3 regions of the Caballeronia sp. GAWG2-1 genome follow, and region 2 is predicted to be linked to each of the others. Evidence: riboswitches for the same ligand, from Rfam matches in the RefSeq annotation. Region 2 holds a riboswitch; each other region holds the start of a gene.
The links. A riboswitch is a leader RNA that binds a small molecule or an ion and turns the genes downstream of it on or off. The one in region 2 is predicted to bind cobalamin.
Positions count from the first base shown of each region.

Region 1: another riboswitch for cobalamin. It lies ahead of cobW (cobalamin biosynthesis protein CobW); the one in region 2 lies ahead of NCR98_RS03215 (TonB-dependent receptor domain-containing protein).
Region 3: another riboswitch for cobalamin. It lies ahead of cobG (precorrin-3B synthase); the one in region 2 lies ahead of NCR98_RS03215 (TonB-dependent receptor domain-containing protein).

Region 1 covers NZ_JALQDD010000027.1:180,191-187,621, reverse strand. The annotation lists gene NCR98_RS17325 (CbtB domain-containing protein) at 1-28, shown strand, start outside; gene NCR98_RS17320 (CbtA family protein) at 38-820, shown strand; gene NCR98_RS17315 (DUF1289 domain-containing protein) at 882-1,118, opposite strand; gene NCR98_RS17310 (cobyrinic acid a,c-diamide synthase CobB) at 1,115-2,416, opposite strand; gene cobO (cob(I)yrinic acid a,c-diamide adenosyltransferase) at 2,421-3,023, opposite strand; gene NCR98_RS17300 (cobalamin biosynthesis protein) at 3,020-3,400, opposite strand; cobalamin riboswitch at 3,517-3,767, shown strand; gene cobW (cobalamin biosynthesis protein CobW) at 3,913-4,992, shown strand; gene cobN (cobaltochelatase subunit CobN) at 4,996-7,431, shown strand, end outside.
Region 2 covers NZ_JALQDD010000006.1:169,492-176,922, reverse strand. The annotation lists gene NCR98_RS03220 (FecCD family ABC transporter permease) at 1-385, opposite strand, end outside; gene NCR98_RS03215 (TonB-dependent receptor domain-containing protein) at 412-2,289, opposite strand; cobalamin riboswitch at 2,376-2,699, opposite strand; gene NCR98_RS03210 (ATPase) at 2,936-3,322, shown strand; gene NCR98_RS03205 (cell division protein ZapA) at 3,319-3,633, shown strand; RNA gene ssrS (6S RNA) at 3,756-3,938, shown strand; gene NCR98_RS03195 (EVE domain-containing protein) at 4,016-4,474, shown strand; gene NCR98_RS03190 (SIMPL domain-containing protein) at 4,568-5,299, shown strand; gene lgt (prolipoprotein diacylglyceryl transferase) at 5,327-6,223, opposite strand; gene NCR98_RS03180 (LysR family transcriptional regulator) at 6,261-7,196, opposite strand; gene ilvD (dihydroxy-acid dehydratase) at 7,309-7,431, shown strand, end outside.
Region 3 covers NZ_JALQDD010000027.1:167,963-175,393, reverse strand. The annotation lists gene NCR98_RS17270 (precorrin-2 C(20)-methyltransferase) at 1-604, opposite strand, end outside; gene NCR98_RS17265 (precorrin-8X methylmutase) at 604-1,230, opposite strand; gene cobG (precorrin-3B synthase) at 1,223-2,452, opposite strand; cobalamin riboswitch at 2,556-2,755, opposite strand; gene cbiE (precorrin-6y C5,15-methyltransferase (decarboxylating) subunit CbiE) at 2,836-4,038, shown strand; gene NCR98_RS17250 (cobalt-precorrin-5B (C(1))-methyltransferase) at 4,063-5,151, shown strand; gene NCR98_RS17245 (cobalt-precorrin-6A reductase) at 5,148-5,879, shown strand; gene cobM (precorrin-4 C(11)-methyltransferase) at 5,876-6,601, shown strand; gene NCR98_RS17235 (DUF4186 domain-containing protein) at 6,608-7,006, shown strand; gene NCR98_RS17230 (hypothetical protein) at 7,098-7,325, shown strand; gene NCR98_RS17225 (TerC family protein) at 7,330-7,431, opposite strand, start outside.

The DNA.
Region 1 (7,431 bases), on a different contig from region 2:
GCACTTGCTCGGCTTTCCGTGCCACTGAGGACGGAGCATGATTCGCAACTTGCTTATACGCGGCATGGTCGCGGGACTCGTCGCGGGCCTGATCGGCTTTGGCTTTGCGCGCGGCTTCGGCGAACCTTCAGTTGCTCGGGCTATCGCGTTCGAAGAACAGCACGAGCATGCACAAGCGCCCGCACACGATCATCACGATGAAGCGGCGGCAGCGCAATCGCATAGTCATGGTGATGATGAAGAACTCGTTAGCCGGGACACGCAAGCGGGTTTGGGCTTACTAACGGGCGTGGTGGTGTTCGGCACGGCTTTAGGCGGTATTTTCTCGCTGATCTTTGCCTTGGCTTATGGGCGGCTCGGCTCGTTGCATGCGCGCGGAACGTCGGTTTTGCTTGCGCTCATTGGTTTCGTTAGCGTTGCGCTCGTGCCGTTCATCAAATATCCCCCAAACCCGCCCGCCGTGGGCAATGCCGAAACCATCGGTCCGCGTACGGCGCTTTTCTTCGGCATGGTGGCGATATCAATCGTCGGCGCGGTGTTCGCGGTCTATGCGCAGCGACGCTTGCAGGCGCGTCGCGGCAACTGGAACGCGGCGCTTATTGCGGCGGCTGGTTACGTCGTCCTGATGGTTATCGCGCAAGTGGCGCTGCCTTCTGTCGACGAAGTACCCGCCGACTTTTCCGCGTCGTTGTTGTGGAATTTCAGGCTGACTGCCGTCGGTATCCAGGCATTGATCTGGGCAACGCTTGGACTGCTCTTCGGCGCGCTTGCGTCACGTGAACTCGAGCGTCCGGCAGCGCGTCGCATGGCCGCTGCCTGAATCGAATGCTCGATGGATGTCAAAAGGCCCGCGTCGCTTGAGCACGAGCGCGAGCCTTCGTTCATTGCGAGGCCGCGCGCCGCTCAAGCAACTGGTCGAACAACGCGAGCTTCGCGTGATCGTCCATCGTTCTAAAGAATTTAATTTCCTCGCGGCTTCTAAAGCATCCCGCGCACAGGCCGCTCGATGCGTCGAGCTTGCAAACGCCGGTGCACGGCGAGCCGATTGGCTCCTGCGCGCTGGCGCGTTCGATCATCTCGGCGAGATCGCGTGGCCCGATTTCGGTCGATGTCGTCATAGTGCTTCGCCGCGAAAGAGCGCAGCCATTGCCGCAGGATTCGAGGGCCAGTAAGCGTGCATGTAAGTGGCCGTTATCGCGCCATGACGATAAAGCGCTTCGCCCTGCGCACCGGTCGTTGCGTGCGTGGCTGTCGTGAAAGGCTGCATCGATGTCTTGAGCGTCGAATAGTGAAAGGTGTGGCCGGTGAGCGGACCGTGGGCGGTGTCGACTCGTTGCATCGCCAGCCGCGAAAGACGGCGTTGCATGGTGGCGTCGCCGGGAAGGGCGCTTAGCATTGAATGACGATTGCCTTCGACATCCGTCAGTGCGTCGAGCAGGTAGAGCATACCGCCGCATTCCGCGACTACCGCGCGATTGCGCGCGATATGTTCTTCTATCGAAGCGCGCGTGCACGCATTGGAAGCAAGCGTCGCGGCATGAAGCTCGGGATAGCCGCCGGGCAAGTAGAGCGCATCGACATGAGCGGGTACGGGCTCATCCGCTAGCGGGGAAAAATAGCTGACGCTTGCGCCCGATGCCTTTAGCAAATCGACATTCGCGGGATAAATAAATGAAAACGCGGCGTCCCGCGCGATCGCAATGTGCAATCCGTCGAGAAGACGCGGCGGTTCACTTAGCGTGATGTCGTCGTCGAAGCGAACGAGCGGCGGCAAATCGGCAAGCGTGGTCGCGGCAATGGCATCGGCGGCGCGGTCGAGACGCGCATCCAGGTCCGCCACTTCCCGCGCTTGAGTGAGGCCAAGGTGACGTTCGGGTAGCGCGATATCGTCCGCGTTCGAAAAATGACCGCAATAGCGCAGCCCTTCGGGGATGGCTTCGGCCAGCATCTGTGCATGGCGCGCAGACGCCACGCGATTTGCAAGCACGCCATGAAACGGCACATCGGGCCGATAACGCGCAAGTCCGAACGCAAGCGCGCCGAAGGTTTGCGCCATGCCATGCGCGCCGATTACCGCGAGCACGGGCACATTGAACGCAGCGGCGAGATCGGCGCTGCTCGGCGTGCCATCGAAGAGGCCCATTACGCCTTCGATCAAAATAAGGTCGGCTTCCTTGGCGGCCGCGGAAAGCATCGCGCGGCACGCTTCCAGTCCGACCATCCAAAGATGCAGCGAATAAACGGGCGACCCGCATGCCCGCTCGAGAATCATCGGATCGAGAAAATCCGGCCCGGTCTTGAAGATGCGCACGCGCCTGCCTTGCCGCGTGTGATGACGCGCAAGCGCGGCCGTCACCGTGGTCTTGCCTTGATGCGACGCGCTCGCGCCGATGAAGAGTGCGGGACAGTTTGCCATTGCGTCAGAACTCGACGCCGCGTTGCGCCTTGACGCCCTGCTCGCGATAAGGGTGCTTTACGAGGCGCATTTCGGTGACGAGATCGGCTATTTCAATGAGCTCATCGGCCGCGTGTCGTCCTGTCACGACGACATGCAGCATGGCCGGCCGTGCCTTTAGCACGCCGAGTACTTCCTCAAGCGGCAAATATTCGTACTTGAGCACGGCATTGAGCTCGTCGAGTACGACCATCTGATACTCGCCGCTTTGGATCATGCGTCGTGCTTCGTCCCATCCCTTGCGCGCCGTGGCGATGTCCGCCTCGCGATTTTGCGTGTTCCACGTATAGCCATCGCCCATCGTCACGAAATCGCAATGCGCGATTGCGCCAAGGAAATCGCGTTCCGACGTATGCAGCGCGCCTTTGATAAATTGCACCACGCCGAGTTTCATGCCGTGCCCGAGCACGCGCATGGCCATGCCGAATGCAGCGGTGGTCTTGCCTTTGCCGTTGCCGGTATTGACGATCAACAGGCCCTTTTCATGGTCGGCGGCGGCCTGCTTTTTCTCATGGCCTTCCTTGCGCCGCTGGGTCATGCGCAAATGCGATTCGGTATCGGTTTTCATGCTTGTTTCTTCGATGGTGTCTCTGCAATAGCGACCGTCACGCCGCCCGCGATAGTCTTATGCACGACGAGCCGGCCGCCGCTGGCAATGAGCGCGCAAGGCTCGCATACGCCGTCGACATTCAAATGCCGCCTGGCCTGCGATAAGAATTTCCCAGGCGCGCGCTCGATTTGATCGGCGCTAAAGAAATCCACGCGCAATTGATGACGCTCGCAAAATGCAAGCAATCCTGTTTCGTCTTTCTTAGCGTCGATGCTTGCCACGCTGGCGATATCGGCAAATGCGAGCGTGCCAAGCGCACCACGCACAGCGCGTTCTATTGCTTCGGCGCTTACGCCGCGGCGGCAGCCGATGCCGATGACGAGCGCGGCGCTCATGCTAAACGAAGCCAATTCATGGAGGTCGACTTGAAAAGCCTTAAGGCGGAGGAAAGATACCATACCGGACGCTTAGGCAGGCACCATGCTTTCTTGACGCCTAACCCCGCTAGCCCTAGACTTTCAATAGTTCAGGTGCTCGCGCGCCAAGTCTTTAGCGCGCAGTTGAACGGGAAACAGGAAGCGCGCGTTCAGGCGAACGCAAGCCAACCTGTGCTGCCCCCGCAACGGTAAGCGAAAGCCACGCATGACATGCGCGGCAAGCCGGTTTCAAAGCCACTGTGCTAGGCGTTCAAAGCGTCCGGCGCGGGAAGGCGAAGCGGCTATTTTCGTCAGCCCGGATACCGGCCAGAATTACCGAAGGGATTTCCTTAGCCGCGGGGTTGCGGCGTATTCCCAGATCCACCGAGTCGTGCGCTTTTCCATGTCCATGCCGCTGCAAAGGTCGAATAGACCGCATCGCGCACACCATCACGCATAGGGCGCACGCATCAATCAAGCACGGAGCAACGATGCAAACGCGCAAGATCCCCGTCACGGTCGTGACCGGCTTCCTCGGCAGCGGCAAAACCACGCTGATGCGGCACATTCTTTCAAACGCGCAGGGCAAGCGCATCGCGGTCATCGTCAACGAGTTCGGCGAGCTCGGTATCGATGGGGAAATTCTCAAGGGCTGCGGTATCGGTTGCGACGACGAAGCAGGCTCCGCCGAACGCAATCTCTATGAACTCGCGAACGGTTGCTTGTGTTGCACCGTGCAGGAAGAGTTTTATCCGGTGATGGAGCAACTGCTTGAACGGCGCGACAGTATCGATCACGTGTTGATCGAAACGTCCGGGCTTGCCTTGCCCAAGCCGCTCGTGCAGGCCTTCAACTGGCCGTCCATCAAGAACGCCTTCACCGTGGACGCGGTCGTTACCGTGGTCGACGGTCCGGCTGCGGCAAGCGGTCAGTTCGCGGCAAATCCCAGCGCCGTCGATGCGCAGCGCAAGGCCGATCCGAATCTCGATCACGAATCGCCGTTGCATGAATTGTTTGAAGACCAACTGTCGTCGGCGGATCTCGTCATCGTCAACAAGACCGATCTCATGGATGCCGCCGCGTTGAGCAAGGTCGATGCGCTCGTGCGTCCCGAGATTCCGCCCGAAGTGAAGATCGTTCCCGCGCAGATGGGCAAACTCGACATGCATGCGCTGCTCGGCTTGCAATCCGCATCGGAAGAGACCATTCATCTGCGGCACGACCATCATGGCTCGCCCGACGAAGACGGTCATGCGGATCATCATCACGACGAGTTCGATTCCGTGGTGGTCGCAGCGGATGTCGAGTCGCGCGAACAGCTGCTTGCGGCACTGCACGTGCTGGTGGAAAGGCACACGATTTACCGTGTGAAGGGCTTCGCGGCGTTGCCGGGTGCCGCCATGCGGCTCGTCGTGCAAGGCGTGGGGCGACGCTTCGACAGTTACTTCGACAGGCGCTGGAACGAGGGCGAGGCATCGAGTCGCTTCGTGCTTATCGGCGAGGACCTCGACCGCGAAACGCTGCAACGTGCTTTCGTTTCCGCGTTGCAGACCTTACCCGTGCAGGCCTGAGCGATGCATCTGCTGCGCACGACTCCGGGAGGCTTCGTCGACGACGCAGCAGGCGTGATGCGGATCGAGCAGACGCGCGCGCCCATTGTCGTGCTCAGTTCGGCCGATACCACGCTCGCGCTGCTCGCAAGCGTCTTTCCGCGTCTCGGCCCCGGCTTTCCGGAAGTGCGGCTCGCAAATCAATCGTTCCTGCGCCAGAACGCTTCGGTCGACTTTTATGTCGACGACATTCTGCGTCATGCAAAGGTCGTCATCGTCGATCATCTCGGCGGCGAATCGTATTGGCCCTACGGTATCGAGCGTCTCGTCGCTTTGGCAAAGCGCGAAAAGCAAATGCTCGCCATGTTTTCGGGCGATCTTGCGGAAGACCCGAATCTCATCGGCAAGAGTACGGCCGATGCCGCGTTCTGCCGCGACCTGTCGCGCTATTTACGTGAAGGCGGCGCGCGCAATGCCGAAGAGTTTCTACGCGCCATTGCGCATCGCGCGTTCGGTTGGGGACGCGAAGCGCACGCGCCGAGCGCGTTGCCCGCGGTCGCGATCTATCACCCCGAGCGCGAAAGCGCTTCTAGCGACGATTGGCGCGAACGCTGGACCGAAGGCGCGCCGGTGGTTGCCATTCTTTTCTATCGCGCGCACCTTCAATCAGGCAACACCGCTGTGTTCGATGCATTCATCGAAGCGCTCGAACGCGAGGGCATGAATCCGCTGCCCATTGCGATTGCATCGCTCAAGGAAAGTCTGAGCCGCGAAGTAGTGGAGCGTTTGTGCGCGCAGCATGGTGCATCGCTCGTGCTCAATACCACGGCGTTCGCTGCGGGCGTGATCGGAGAAAGCGAAGCATTCGAAGTGGCCGGCGATGCGCCCGTGATGCAAGTGATCTTGAGCGGGGGCAATCGCGATGACTGGCAGAAGGACAATCAAGGCCTGAATTCGCGCGATGTCGCCATGCACGTGGCGCTCCCCGAGGTGGATGGCCGTATCATCACGCGAGCGGTGAGCTTCAAGGGGCTTGCTTATCGATGCCCGCATACGCAGGTCGACGTGGTGCGTTATAAAGCCGATACCGAGCGCCTGCGCTTCGTCGCCGAACTCAGCGCGCGCTGGTGCAAGCTCAGACATACGCCGAACGAGCGCAAGCGCATCGCGCTCGTCTTGGCGAATTATCCGGCGAGCGAAGGGCGCATTGGCAACGGCGTGGGACTGGACACGCCGGCATCGGCCATCAACATCTTGCAGTTGCTCGAGCGTGAAGGCTATCGCTTAGACCAGATTCCCGAACATGGCGATGCGCTCATCGAAGCGCTTACGCGAGGCGTGACGAACGACCCTGTCGTGCGCGATCTTCGCCCGGCCCTGCAAAGTCTTGCGCTCGAAGATTATCTCGATGCCTATCGCGCGTTGCCGCTGGATGCACGGCAAGCACTGGAAAATATATGGGGCGCGCCTGAAGACGATCCGACGATACGGCGCGGCCGCTTCATGATTGCAGGCTTGCGTTGCGGTGAAGTGTTCATCGGCATTCAGCCTTCGCGCTCGCGCGAGCGCAACGATTATGCGAGCTATCACGATGCCGAGCTCGTGCCGCCGCATGCGTATCTCGCGTTTTATTTTTGGTTGCGCTTGCGTTTCCAGGCCGATGCGCTCGTGCATGTCGGCAAGCATGGCAACCTCGAATGGCTGCCGGGCAAGAGCGTTGCGTTGTCGGCATCGTGCTGGCCCGATCTCATTCTCGGTCCCATGCCGCATCTCTATCCCTTCATCGTGAACGATCCGGGCGAGGGAAGTCAGGCCAAGCGTCGCGCGCAGGCGGTCATCATCGACCATCTGATGCCGCCGCTCACGCGTGCCGAAAACTATGGGCCGCTGCAGGATCTCGAACGACAAGTGGACGAATACTACGAAGCGCTCATGGTCGATACGCGCCGCGCGAAGCTGCTGCGCAAGTCCATCCTCGCGAACATCGTCGAGAACAGGTTGCATGAGGAACTCGGGCTCGACGCACCGCGCGACTTGCAAGGCGAAGACACGCTGCTTACGCGTGCCGATGCCTATCTGTGCGAACTCAAGGAAGCGCAGATACGCGATGGTCTGCATGTGTTCGGCGTATCGCCCGAAGGCGTGCAAAGGCGCGATACGCTGCTCGCATTGGGCCGTTTTCCGACCGGCGACGGACGCGGTGCGAATGCAAGTCTCATCACGGCCATGGCGCGCGATCTCGCGCTCGGTGAAGCGTTCGATCCGCTCGATGCCGACTGGGCGGCGCCATGGAATGGACCTCGCCCCGACGCGCTTCAAAACGCGGTCGACGCGCCTTGGCGGCATCATGGCGATACACGCGAACGCCTCGAATCGTTAGCGTTGCAACTATTTCAAGGCGATGCCGAATCGCCGGGGCCGCAAACGACGCTGGTGCTCGAACGCTTGCAAGGCGATGTG
Region 2 (7,431 bases):
ATGCGAACGCGCCCGCGCACGCCGCCAGATCGATGCCCCACCACGGCAGCGACGCGAGCATCGCCGTGAGCGCGAAGGTCGCCGCGCCGCCGGATACGCCGAGCACGTACGGCTCGGCCAGCGGATTGCGCAACAGCACTTGCAGCAGCGCGCCGGAAAGCGCGAGCAAGGCGCCCGAAGCGAAACCCGCGAGCGCGCGCGGCAAACGCAAGGTGAGCACGATGTCATCGGCGATATCGGGCGCGGCCGCATGCGCGTGCAGCAACGCCGCGATGGCGCGCGGCAAGGGCAACGCGACGCTGCCGAGCGCGAGCGACGCCGCAAACACAAGCAACGCGGCAAGCCCGAGCGCAGCCCAGATGCCTAACGCGCGTTTAGCGTTCATCGCGCGGCGCAGGTCAACGGTGTCGCTCACGACGGGCGCCAGCCGAGCGTGACATAAGCGCCGCGCCTCGGCGTGTTGTACGAATAAGCCAGTTCATAGTTCCGGTCGAAGAGGTTGTCGACACGCGCGCTCACGTACCACGACTTCGTGATGTCATAGCGCGCCGACAGATTCACGACGCCATAGCCCGCGAGCGTCGAATCGTAATCGCTGCGCGCACCGCTCACGATCCACTCGCCACCCACGCGCCAGCTTCCTATCGAGCGATGCGCGCTGAAACTCGCGAAACGCCGCGCACGGCGCGTCAGGTCCTGATTGCCGGTTTCATCGACGGGATTCTGGAACGTCACGCCCGCGCGTAAATCAGTGGCGCCGACATGCCCTGCCCACGATCCCTCGACGCCCTGCACCTTCGCGCGTCCGACGTTCTGCGCGATATAGAAGCCGCTGCCGTCCGATACGTAATCGATCAGATTCGAATAGCGCGTCTGAAACGCCGTCACGCGCAGCACGCCCACTTGGTCCGATGCGTACTGCAGCGCCGCTTCCACCGAATGACTGCGCTCGGGCTGAATGGACGGATTGCCGCTGAACGGATAGTAGAGATCGTCGAAGCTCGGCGCGCGGAACGACGCCGCGTAACTCGCGCTCGCGCGCCAGTGCGTGTCGATGTTGTACGCATAGCCCAGATAGTAGCTGTTCGCGCCGCCGAAATCGGAATACTGGTCGTGGCGCAGATTGGCCTGCACTTCGCTCGGACCGAAGCGTCCCACATAGCCCGCGTACACCGAATTCACGTGACGATCCGGCGCGCTGAACTGATCCGAATCGAGCGTCTGGTCGAGATGCTCGTAACCGAACAGGAGCTTGTGCGCCTCCGTCAGGCGAAAGTCGTTCTGCCACAGATACTGGCGATCCTCGGAATTGAAGCGGCTCGTATAGATGCCGTTCTGCTCGATGTTCGCGCGGTCCTGTCCCTGCGCGACCGTGAAATGCGTGGTCCACTGGTCCGTGATACGGCCGTTCGCAAACACCGATGTCGACCGCACGCGACTGTGCGAATCGTTGAGATCGCCGGGCAAGCCGTAGGCATCGTCGAAACTGTCGATGCCGTTCGACTGATAGAAGCGCACGCCCGCGTCCCATTTGTCGCCGAACTTGTGGCGCAGCGTGGCCGCGACGCTTTCGTTCAGATAACCGTTCGCGTTCGGATTGGCGTTGGGCGCGAGCGCGGGATCGATCGACGAGAAACCATCGGTCTTCTCGCGCGATACGTTGAAGCTGAAGGTCGTGCGGCCTTCGCTATCGAGCGCGCCGGAAACGCCCGCAGCTTGCCGCTGCGTGTGATAGCTGCCGTATTCCGTCTCGAAGTAGAAGCGCGGCGGATGCGCCTCGCCGTCTTTCGTGAAGATCTGCACGACGCCGCCGATCGCGCCCGAGCCGTACAGCGCCGACACGTTGCCGTTCACGACTTCGATGCGGTCGATCTGATCCGGCATGATCTGCGCAAGCTGCGCCGAACCGAGCGATGCGGATTCCACACGCACGCCGTCGATCAAAACGAGCGATTGCGTCGAGGACGCGCCGCGTATGAACGCGCTTGCATTCGCTCCCGGGCCGCCGTTGCGCGTCACCTGCACGCCGGGCGCAAGACCGATGACGCCGAGCGCGTCGTAGGCATTGCTATCGGCGATATCCTGGGCGTCGAAGAGCGAAGTCTGCGCGATCGTATCGGCGAGAGGTTGCGCGGTGCGCGTCGCGGTCACGACGACGGGCGCGAGCGGCGGTTGCGAGGCTTCGTCCGCGAGCGCTTCATGAGCGAGCAACCATGTGTTGAGGGCGACGAGCGCGGCGCGTTCGATCGTTTTGCGTCTGCCCGCGTGTCGGGCAAGTGGCGATACCATGCGTGAAATGTTCCCATGCGTAGGCTGGCGCGACCTCGCTCCCCGCAAGGCCAATGCGCGACGAGCGCGCTCGAATGCGAACAGACGAACGCGCTGAACAGTTGGCCGGTATCCGGGCTGGCGACACACCGTCCCGCCTTCCCACGCATGAAGCGCAGTGGCATCGACACGTTCTTCGCCTGGCCTGCGTCGAGCGGCGGATTCTTGCGAATCAGACAAACTCGCAAGCAAACTCACACGACGGCGCGGCGAAAAACGCGCAAGGGACGACTTGCAACTTGCGTTGCGGTCGCTTACCGTTGCGGGGGCAGCACAGGTTGGCGTGGCCTTGGCGGCGCCGCTTCCTGTTTCCCGTTTGACTGCGCCCGCAAAAGAATGCGGACGCGAGCACCAAAAGTGCGGCAAGTGTAGGAGCGCGATTCAGGACCGTCAAGAAACGACCCTGGCCGATCATCGCAAGACACACGGCTCACGACGAACCCAACTAGAACCCGCCGTCGCAACACATCGGCAGCGCCCGCGCTTTCCACACACGAATGCATCGCGATGCACGCATGATCGCGTGCTGTTACGTCTCGAAACGAGACAATTATCGGAAGCTCCGTTGAACCGCGCTAGAATGCGAGGTCTTTAGAGGACGCAGCACATGCTCAACGAACTCGAATCACTGTCAGGAAATATCGGCCGGCTGATCCAGATCAGCGAGCGGCACAATCAGGCGCGTCTCGCGCTTGAAGCACAAATCGAACAACTGCGTAGCGACTACGCGAACGTGCAGGCAGAGCTTGTGCAAATGCGCGAAGAGCGCGACACGCTGCAAGCCGAACGCGATTCCCTCTCGGCCAAGATCGACGACGCGCAGGTCCGCCTGAACGCGATTCTCGAAAAGTTGCCGCGCGGCAAGTCCGCGAATCATGCCGAGACGGAAAATCAGCTCGATCTCCTCGATGCCCGTTCTCACGATGTGCAAGCCGCGCACGAGCATGCGCACGCGGGAGAGCACAGTGAGCATCATCACGGAGAGAAGGCATGACGACCACGCAGATCGAAGTATCCATTCTCGGCCAGCAATATCGCCTCGCCTGTTCGCCGGAAACCGAAGGTGCGCTGCGTGAAGCGGTGGCACGCGTCGACGCCGAGATGAACAAGGTGCGCAATGCAAGCAACGTGCGCGGGCAAGACCGCATCGCGGTGATGGCCGCGCTTTCACTCGCTTCCGAATTGCTGAGGCTGCAAGAAAGCGTGCGTCATGGCGAGGCCTTCCCCGCCGAGGAAATTCGCCGCACGATGCACTCCATGAACGAACAGCTTGGTGCTGTCATCGCGCAGTATGAAGTGCAGTGACCGAAGTGCCGCGACGCCGCTCCTTGGCGAACGCTAATCGGTCGCGCGATGTCAATCGAAAAAAGAAACTGCGCAATTGGTGTCGAGAGGCTGCATTAGACATTCGATTGGTGTAGAGTGACTACTCCCTGCCTGGTTCGCCAAGGTCATATATTCCTTGAACCAATGCTACATTGGCACGGTTGTGGAAACTTGCAGCACGGGCGCGCGCGTCACTCTGTCTGATGTACCCGAAGTGTTGCTTACTGCGACCAATCTTGAACCCAGGTTCAGGATGCCGGCCTAGCGGCCGAGGTGGGGACCCTACTCCAGCGGCATCGGTTCATACCGATGCCGTTTGCTTTTGTTGAGCCCGTTTTAAAACCCCGTTGCCGAATCCATCATGCGCTACTGGCTGATGAAGTCCGAACCGGACGAAGCGAGCATCGATCATCTCGCGCACGCGCCGAAGAAAACCCTCCCGTGGACGGGCGTGCGCAACTATCAGGCGCGCAACTTCATGCGCGACCAGATGCAAGTCGGCGACGGCGTGCTCTTCTATCATTCGAGTTGCCCGGAGCCGGGCATTGCGGGCATCGCCAAAGTCTGTTCTACGGCCTACCCCGATCCCACTCAGTTCGACGCCAAAAGCCCGTACTTCGACGCCAAGTCCACGCAGGAGACGCCGCGCTGGATGCTCGTCGATGTGCGTTTCGTCAAGAAGACGCCGTTGATTCCGCTCGCGACATTGCGCGAACACGCAGAACTCGCCGACATGCAAGTGCTCGCGCGCGGTAATCGGCTGTCGATCACGCCCGTGACCGAGGCGCAGTGGCGCTTCATAACCGAGCGTCTGGTCTAGGGCGCGCGAATCGTTCAAGGGAACTAAGGGAACGAACGAAGCGCCTAAGTGCGGTCGCGAATCACGCGATGCTCTTGCACTCGGAGTCCTTAGATGATCGACAAGAAAACCGCCGCCGCCCTCGCCTTCGTCGCGATGTCGAGCGCCGCGCTCACGCTTCCGCTTTCGGCCGCCGCTCAGACGGTAATCACCAATCCGCAGCCATCCGGCGTGCTCTCGCTATCCGCGCAAGCCAGCGCGCAAGTGCCGCAAGATGTCGTCAACATCACGCTGTTCTACGAGCAGGAAGCGGCCGATCCATCGTCGCTCACCACCACGCTCAATCAGCGCGCCGAAGCCGCATTGCGCGAAGCAAAAGGCGTCGACAACGTGACCGCGAAAAGCGGCTCGTTCACGGTTTATCCGAGCACGGATCGCGACGGTAAGATCTCCGCGTGGCGCGGCCGCACTGAGGTCGTGCTGGAATCGCACGACTTCGCGGCGGCGTCCAAGCTCGCGGGCAAGATGAGTAACGCCATGCAAGTCGGCAGCGTCGCGTTCTCGCTGTCGCCCGAAGCGCAGCGCGCCGCCGAGCAGAAGCTCTCGACGCAGGCCATCGAGTCGTTCCGCAAGGAAGCGCAGGCCACGAGCCAGGCGTTCGGCTACGCCAACTTCACGATCCGCGAAGTGAACGTGGGCCACAGCGGCGCGGGTCCGCGCCCGGTGATGATGATGCAGGCCCGCTCGCTTGGCGCGGACGCGAAGGTCGGCGCGCCGATGGCGCTCGAAGCCGGCACGACGACGGTGACCGTCGACGTGTCGGGTTCGGTGCAAATGGGGCGATAACTGCTGTGCCGGAGAACGCGGCGTGATTTACGCCGCGTTGCCGGACACGCGTTTCTGACGTTTGTACGCCCACACCATCATGACGATGCCCGCGACGATCATTGGCAGCGAGAGCCATTGGCCCATCGAAAAGCCGAGCGCGAGGAGTCCGAGATAATCATCCGGCTCGCGCGCGAATTCCACCGTGAAGCGCGCAAGCCCATAACCGATCAGAAACAACGCCGACACTGCGCCCACCGGCCGCGGTTTGCGCGCGAAGAGGTAGATCACCGCAAACAGCACGAGCCCTTCCAGCGCGATTTCATACAACTGCGACGGATGGCGCGGCAGCATGTGATAGCGCGAGAAAATCTCCGAGAGATTGTATTGCGCATCGAGCTGCGGATGCTTCGCGAGCCAGATGGCGTCGTCGTTGGTGGAATTCTGGAAGAGCATGGCCCAGGGCGCGGCCGGGTCGGTCACGCGGCCCCACAACTCACCGTTGATGAAGTTGCCGAGACGCCCCGCCGCCAGTCCGAGCGGCACCATCGGCGCGACAAAATCCGTCACTTGCAGCCACGTGCGCTTGCGCTGAAACGCGAACAGGACCATCGCGAGCGTCACGCCGAGAAAGCCGCCGTGAAACGACATGCCGCCTTCCCACACCTTGAAGATATCGAGCGGATGCGCGAAGTAATAACTCGCCTTGTAGAACACCACATAGCCAATGCGGCCGCCGAGAATCGTCCCGAGCACGCCGTAAAACAGCATGTCGTCGATGTCCTTGACGGTCCAGCCTTGCGCGGCGACATGCGGCAAGCGCAGACGCAATCTGCCGATGGCAATGGCCGAAATGAACGCAACGAGATACATGAGGCCGTACCAGCGCACGGCGAGCGGTCCGAGATGGATCGCGACGGGATCGAAATTGGGATGTATGAGCATCGTGTAATGGAAGAGCCAGGCGAACTTCAAAGGCGAATCATACGGCAACGACGGCAGCAGCCTGCGCGCGCACGATCTCGATGAGCCGGCTCAACACCGGACTCACTTCGGCCGCGCGCCACACGAGCCCGGTTTCGACCACGGGCCCCGGTTCCCGCAACGGGCGATACACCACGCCCGTGCGCCGCAGATGCCGCACCGACTGCGGCACGAGCGCGACGCCCATGCCGGCGGACACGAGGCTCACGATGGTCTGCATCTGTATCGCCTCTTGTCCGATGCGCGGCGTCAAACCGGCCGCGCCGTAGCAGCCCATAATGATGTCATACAAACCCGGCGCGAGACGCCTTGGAAAGACGACGAGCGGCGCGCTGGCCAAGTCGTGCAGATCGACGGGCGTCTCGGTCCATTCGGCGGCGCCCTGCCCGAGTTCCTGCGCGGCATCCGTCGACATGGCGATGACGAGCGGCTCGCGCGCAATCGGCAGATACGAAAGCGTCATGGCGTGACGCGGCGGCAGCGGCGGAATCACGAGACCGGCATCGATACGGCCGGCCACGAGTTCGTCTATCTGAACATCGCTGGTGGCTTCCGTGAGTTGCAGACGCACGCCCGGATAACGCGCATTGAATTCGCGCAGTAACGCTGGCAAAAGGCCGTAATCCGCCGTGGAGACGAACGCGAGCGAGAGCACGCCCGCCTCGCCGCGCGAAAGCGACTGCGCGAGCGGACGCAAGGCGTCGGCGGCGGCAAGCAGGCGGCGCACCTCGGGCAACAGATCGCGGCCAACCGGCGTCAGTTCGACCGTGCGCCGCGTGCGTTCGAACAGCACGACGCCGAGCGCGTCTTCCAGCGCACGGATGGCCTGCGAGAGCGGCGGCTGCGTCATGGCGAGGCGCGCGGCGGCGCGGCCGAAGTGCATCTCCTCGGCGACGGTCACGAAGTAGCGCAGCAGGCGGAGTTCGACTGGCATCGATATGTTTTGCGACTCAATAGACCCTGAATAATATATTGGACAGATACATCGACGACACTGCATTCTTCCTGCACCACACCAAGAACCACGATCCCCTCAGGAGGCAGCCATGCCCTTCAATCGCCGCTCGAAACACATCACGCAGGGCGTCGCACGTTCGCCCAACCGCTCGATGTACTACGCCCTCGGTTACAAGGAGGAAGACTTCGACAAGCCGATGATCGGTATCGCC
Region 3 (7,431 bases), on a different contig from region 2:
CGCGTTTGTCGAGCCCGAGTTCCGCCAGCACACGACGCACTTTGTCGAAGTTGCGGCCGAGCTTCATGATGACGGCGGCATCGCTCGTCGCCAGCTTTCGTTTTAGTTCGGTTTCCGAAAGAACGCCCGAAAGCACCGCAAGGCTCTGATTACGATAAACCAGTGGCACGCCAAGCACTGCGACGCCGCCCAGCATCGAACAGACGCCGGGCACGACTTCTGCCTCGAAGCGCGCGGCAAGGCGATCGTGCAGATACATGTACGAGCCGTAGAAGAACGGATCGCCTTCGCAGATCACCGCCACGTCGCGGCCGGCTTCGAGATGATCCGCAATGGCGAGCGCGCATTCATCGTAGAACGCGCTGATGATCGTCTCGTAGCAAAGCGGCGGTTCGAGCGCTTCCGTCGTCACGGGATAGACGAGCGGCAAGCGCGTCTGCGTGTCTTCGAGATGAGATTCGATGATGCCGAACGCGTTGCCCTTCTTCCCCTTCGCGACGAAATACGCGACCACGGGCGCCGCCTTGAGCAGCTTCAACGCCTTCACCGTGATGAGATCGGGATCGCCCGGACCGACGCCCAGGCCATGGAGTCTTCCGCTCATCACTCGGCCTCCGATGCGAGCGCATTCACGGCGGCCGCCGCCATCGCGCTGCCGCCGCGTCGTCCGAGCAACGCGACGAAAGGAATGCCACGGCTGTCGGCGGCAAGCATGGCTTTCGATTCCGCCGCGCCTATAAAGCCCACCGGAAAGCCGAGGATGAGCGCGGGCTTCGGTGCGCCGTCGTCGATCATGTCGAGTAGATGAAAGAGCGCGGTGGGCGCATTGCCGATTGCGACGATCGCACCCGCAAGATCGGGCCGCCAGAGTTCGAGTGCGGCAGCGGAGCGCGTGTTGCGCATCTCACGGGCGCGTTCCGGCACGGAGGCATCGCCGAGCGTGCAGATCACGCGATTATTCGCGGGAAGGCGCGCGCGCGTGATGCCTTCGGCGACCATGCGCGCATCGCAGAGAATGGGCGCGCCGCTCACGAGCGCTTCACGGCCCGCGATACCGGCATCGCACGAGAAGCGCAGGTCATTGACGATATCGATCATGCCGCACGCATGAATCAGCCGCACGGCGAGCTTTTCGAGGTTGGCGGGAATGGCGGCGAGGTCGGCTTCGGCACGAATCGTCGCGAACGATTGCCGGTAAATCTCCGCACCGTCGCGGGTATAGTCAGACATCGGCATGACTCCGGGCGAGCCATGCGGCCGCCTCTTCGATGAGGAGGTTATGGGCGATCACGTGTGTGCCTCGAAGCACGTCGTAGCGGCCGGGCGCAACGGCAACGAGCGTGTTTTCGACGGGATGCGCCGCCGCACAAAAGCGCTCGCAGCCGCTCAGATGCGCGTGCGCATGCTCGGGCAGCAAGGAGGCTAAACGATGCGCGTCCGCTTTCGTATCGGCACGGCTTTTCGCGCAGCCCGAAGAACCCGCGCATGCGATCAGACGCGCGAACGGATCGCGTGGATCGGTGGCGAGGCCAAGCGCGCGAAGGGCGTCGACGACATGCGTCATGCGATTCGCGTGCACGTCCGGCAGCAACACGCTTTGCCAGGGCGTCATCACGACGCGTTCTTCGGCGAGATCGGCGATTGCGTGAAGCGTATTAGCAGCGAGGCGGCCGAGCGGCGCTTGCGCGCCGACATAGTCCGCATGCGCGCCGAGTCGTAACGTTGCATCGGAAGGCGCGCGACGCCATGACTGAAGTGCGGCGTCGTGCTGTGTTTCGAAGTCGAGGGCATGGAGAAAGCCCGCTATTCCAACGCGTGCGAGCACATCGCGCATGCGGTGTTCTTCCACCGATGCCAGTGCCAGAAACGCCTGCAGCACGGCCAGGATGAAGCGCTTCGCGTCGTCACGCGCAATCGCGCCCGAGGCAGGCGCATGTTCCTCACGATGCGGCATCGATCCTGCAAAACCGAATGCGAAGCACGCGCCATTGTCCAGCGCCGAAAGCCAAAGATCGTGCGGATGATCGAGCATCGCAAGCGTTTCGCCATCGTCGATCTGCAACGCGAACTTCGGCGACAACGCGTGCAACGCGGCATCGGCCTGCATGCTTTCGACGATATCCGCTGCAAGCGCACGCGTTCCCGTGCTCGCAAGCGGGCTCAGCATGACGTTTCGGATATCGTCGGCGCCGGCCGTGGTCGGACCGAGGCCCGCCGCGAGCACGATGTCGATGAGTTCCGCGTGGGCGTCGTCGCGAATGCCGCGCAGTTGCAGATTGGCGCGATTGGTCACTTCGATCGTGCCGGAACCGCAGCGCTCGGCGGCGTGCGCCACGGCATGCGCGGCTTCGCGACGCAACTCGCCACCGGCAAGACGCACGCGCGCAAGGGCGCCATCGCGTGCGGGCACGATACGCATGAGGCCGGGACAGGCCGAAGACCGAGGCGGCAAGAACGATTCCAAAAGCTCGACCGTATGCTCAAGCGCTTGAGTTGCGAACCGGTACACCCCGCCCGGCAGGCTTCGCGCAATTGCGTTGAATAGCGTTGAATAGCAGTGAATGCTTACGTCGGCAGGTCTCTTGGCTGGCAGGTCGACATTCGCGCTAGCCTTCCCGGTAAAAACCAGTGGCAGTGGAGCGCGGACTCGCTGCGTACAATTGCGGGGGCAGCCACAGTTTTGCTGTGTTCCCTGTTAGGCCATGAGGCTCGATACCGATCGAACCCTTCAGGCACCGACGAACGCGCTATTATGCCCGCTTTTATCGACCATCAGACCGCTTCCCGCCTTGCGCGGGTGCTTCAAACGCGGGATTCGCCCGTAGGAGGCCGCACATGTCGAACTGGCTGACCGTCGTGGGTATCGGCGAGGACGGCTGGCATGGGCTTGGCCGCGAGGCGCGGCGCGCGCTCTTCCAAGCACGGTCGATCCACGGCGGCGAACGTCACCTCGCGTTTCTGCCGGCGCGTATCGCGGCGCGCCGCGTGCCATGGCCAAGCCCGTTTTCCGTCGATGCCGTGCTCGCCGAGCGCGGCGTCCAAACATGCGTGCTTGCGAGCGGCGACCCCATGTTCTTCGGCGTCGGCGTCACGCTTGCGCGCGAATTATCCGCGGAAGAAATGCGCGTCATGCCCGCGCCTTCGTCGCTGTCGCTGGCGGCGGCGCGCTTGGGCTGGCCGTTGCAGGACGCGCAATGCGTGTCGCTCGTCGGGCGGCCGGTGGCGTCCCTGCTCGCGCATGTGTTTCGCGGCGGACGTCTGCTCGTCCTGAGCGCCGATGGCGCGACGCCCGCCGCCGTCACGCAGCTTCTCACGCTGCATGGTTTCGGCGCGAGCCGCGTGACGGTGTTCGAGCATCTGGGCGGCACGAATGAACGCCGGTTCGACGAACGTGCGGACGACTGGCGCGAGCCGCGCGTGGCGGCGCTCAATCTCATGGCGATCGAATGCCGCACGCATGCGGGCCACGCGGGGCCATCGCTCACGCCGGGTCTTGCCGACGACGCGTATCGGCACGACGGCCAGCTTACCAAGCGCGATGTACGCGCCGTGACGCTCGCACGTCTCGCGCCGCAACCGGGCGAATTGCTGTGGGATGTCGGCGCGGGTTGCGGGTCCATCGGTATCGAGTGGATGCGCGCGCATCCCGCTTGCCGCGCGATTGCAATCGAAGCGAACGAGGGGCGGCAGCGTCTCATCGAACATAACCGCGATGCGCTCGGCGTGCCTGCGCTGCAACTCGTCAAGGGCGAGGCGCCCGGCGCGCTCGACGGTTTGAGCGCGCCGGATGCCGTGTTCATCGGCGGCGGCGTGACCGTGCCGGGTCTCCTCGATGCGTGCTGGTCGCGCGTGCGGCAGGGCGGTCGGCTGATCGTCAACGCCGTGACCTTGCAGAGCGAAGCGGCGCTCGTTGCATGGCGCGCGGAGCATGGCGGCGAGCTGACGCGGATCGGCATCGCACGGGCCGAGCCGCTCGGCAGTTTCGATACGTGGCGGCAAGCGCTGCCGATCACGCTTCTGCACGCGAAGAAGCCATGAGCTCGCCGGCGGATGACCATCCCGATGCGTGACGAGACGCCCGAACAGTCCGCGCCGCTCAGAAGCGGCTACACGACGGGAAGCTGCGCGACGGTGACGAGTCTCGCGGCCGCGCGCCTTTTGTTGCTCGGCGAGCCGAGCGAGCGCGCGGTGATCGTGCTGCCGAAGGGCCAGTCCGTGACCATGCCGCTCGCGTTCTGCCGTCTTGCCGGCGATGCAGCGGAAGCGGGCGTCATCAAGGATGCCGGCGACGATCCCGATGTCACGCATGGCGCGCTCGTCATAGCTCGCGTGCGGCTTGCGGCGCGGCATGGCGTGCGCTTTCACGCGGGACCGGGCGTTGGCACCGTGACGCGCGCGGGCCTTGCGTTGCCGATCGGCGAGCCGGCCATCAACCCCGTTCCCCGCAAAATGATGAGCGAGCATCTCGAAGCACTCGCCACGCGAGCGGGTTATGCGGGCGGTTTCGACGTGAGCATCGGCGTGGAGAATGGCGAGGCGCTTGCGCTCAAGACGATGAATCCGCGGCTCGGCATTATCGGCGGACTGTCGATACTCGGGACCACCGGCATCGTCCGGCCGTTTTCGTGTGCGGCTTATATCGCGTCGATCCATCAGGGGATCGATGTCGCGCGCGCCAATGGCGTGCAACATATCGCGGCGTGCACCGGCAATCAGAGCGAGGACGCCATGCGCGCGCGTTACGGCTTGCCGGATATGGCGCTCATCGAAATGGGCGATTTCGCGGGTGCGGTTTTGAAGCACTTGCGTCGCGCGCCGGTCGAAAAACTTAGTGTTTGCGGCGGCTTCGGCAAACTCAGCAAGCTCGCGGCGGGACATATGGATCTGCACAGCCGCACGTCGAGTATCGACTTGCCGCTTCTCGCCACCTGGGCCGCCGATGCTGGCGCGAGCATCGCGTTGCAGCACGCGATTCGCATGGCCAACACGAGTCAGGAGGCGCTTAAGCTGGCGCGCGGCGAAGGCATCGCGCTCGGCGATATCGTCTGCGCGCGGGCCCGCGAAGTGGCGCTCGACGTCGTGCCGCAAGGCATCGTCGTGGAGACTTTCGCCATCGACAGGCAAGGGCAGATCGTCGGGAGCGCGCAATGAAGCGCGTGCTATTGCTCGGCGGCACCGGCGACGCGCTCGTCATTGCGCGCAAGCTCGGCACGTCGCATGTCTACAGTCTCGCGGGGCTCGGGCGTGTGCCGACGGATCTCGCATGTGAGGTTCGCGTCGGCGGTTTTGGCGGCGTGGCGGGTCTGGCAACGTATCTGCGTGAAGAAGGCATCGCGCTCGTGCTCGATGCCACGCATCCCTACGCCGCGCAGATGAGCCGTCATGCACGCGAAGCATGTACGCTCGTTGGCGTGCCCTTGTGGGCCGTGCGTCGTCCGGCATGGCAGCCGCGAGCAGGCGACATCTGGCGCGAGGCGCGCGATTGGCCAGGCGTCGTCGATGCAATCGCGGCCTATGAAAAGCCGTTATTCACGCTCGGACGCGAGCCGCTTGCGCATCTTGACGAGATACCCGCGTCGCAATTCTGGACTGTCCGTTGTCTCGACCCGCACGAAGGCAACGCGCGTGCGCGGATCGTCGATGCGCGCGGGCCGTTCAGTATCGAAGGCGAGCGCGCGTTGTTCGATGCGGCGCGTATCGATGTCGTCGTCAGCAAAAACAGCGGCGGCCGCGCGACCGAAGCGAAGCTCGCGGTGGCGCGCGAACGCGGCTTGCCCGTCGTGATGCTTGCGCGGCCCGCGCTTCCCGAAGCCGATCGCGCGTTCGACGATCCGGCAAGCGCGCTCGATGCACTCACAACCGAACTTCCTCTTCCATGACCGTCTATTTCATCGGCGCCGGACCGGGCGACCCGGAACTCATCACCGTGAAGGGCCAGCGGCTCATCCGCTCGTGTCCGGTGATTCTTTATGCGGGCTCGCTCGTGCCCGACGAAGTGTTGAGCGGGCATCGGGCGACGCGTGTCGTGAACACAGCGGAACTCGATCTCGATGCGATCGTCGCGTTGCTCGAAAACGCGCACGCGCGGGGAGAAGACGTGGCGCGCGTGCATTCCGGCGACCCTTCGCTTTACGGCGCGACAGGCGAGCAGATGCGCCGTCTCGATACACTCGCGATTCCTTATGAGATCGTGCCGGGCGTGACGGCGACGGCGGCATCGGCGGCGGCGCTCAAACGCGAACTCACCTTGCCGGGCATCTCGCAGACCGTGATTCTCACGCGCTATGCCGCGAAAACGTCGATGCCCGAAGGCGAATCGCTCGCGGAGCTGGCGCGTCATCGTGCGACGCTCGCCATTCATCTTGGCGTGCGGCATATCGAGCGTATCGTCGACGATCTGCTGCCGCATTACGGCGCGGATTGTCCTGTCGCCGTGGTGTTTCGCGCGAGTTGGCCGGATGAAACGCGCGTGGAAGGCACGCTTGCGGATATCGCGGTGAAGGTGCGGGCGGTGGGTCTGCAACGCACGGCGCTGATTCTCGTGGGCCGTGTGCTCGACGCCCAAGGTTTCGCCGATTCCACGCTCTACGGCAAGGAATGAAGGTCGATGCGCGATCTCGACGCTGTCTTCGCCGCGCTCGCTAAATCCGCGTTTCGCAGGCGTTTTGCGTTGGGTGTGCGGGAAGGGCGCTATCTGCGCGAACGCGGGGTGGAAGCGGTCGTCGCGCAGGCGCACGAGCTGATCGCGAAGCGCCTTGCGCCGCAAGCGCCGCTCAACGATGGCAAGCAGACGCCGTTTCGCGGGCATCCGGTGTTCATCGCGCAGCACGCGACGGCGACGTGCTGCCGCGGTTGTCTGGCGAAATGGCACGGCATCGCGGCGGGCAAGGTACTCGATGAAGCCGAACGTCGGCATGTCGTCGACGCGATCGATCGCTGGCTGCGCGCGCAGCCGTTGCCGGAGATCGCGGCTGTTGAAAAGCGGCAGGGCGAGTTGCCGTTTTGAGGTGCGGCTTATAACGCCCCCGCCGTGCAAGCGCGACGCCACCAGACCTGCTGAGCCTCAAGTCTTCATCGCCAATGCCGATAAGCACGGCATGGACAATTTCGACTTCGGCCCGGCGAAGGGGCCGCTCATCGCATCGATCGTGGCGCCCGCGAAAGCTTTGCTGAGCGCGCACAACGTCATCCGCAAGGCGCGCGGCGAACCGCCATTCACCGACGACGTGAAGGCATTCGCCGCATGGGTCGACCGAGGCGAACCCGAGGAGCCCGCGATGGCGCCGGTTCTATGCCGCCTGATCCGCGACGGCTACACGAGCTGATGCATCAGTTCTCGCCGCGTCGGTTCCGAGCCGGATCGGACTTCCGCTTCGCCCGCCGCGCCAGCATGTTGAGCGCTTCGACGAGCGCGGAGAACGCCATCGCCGC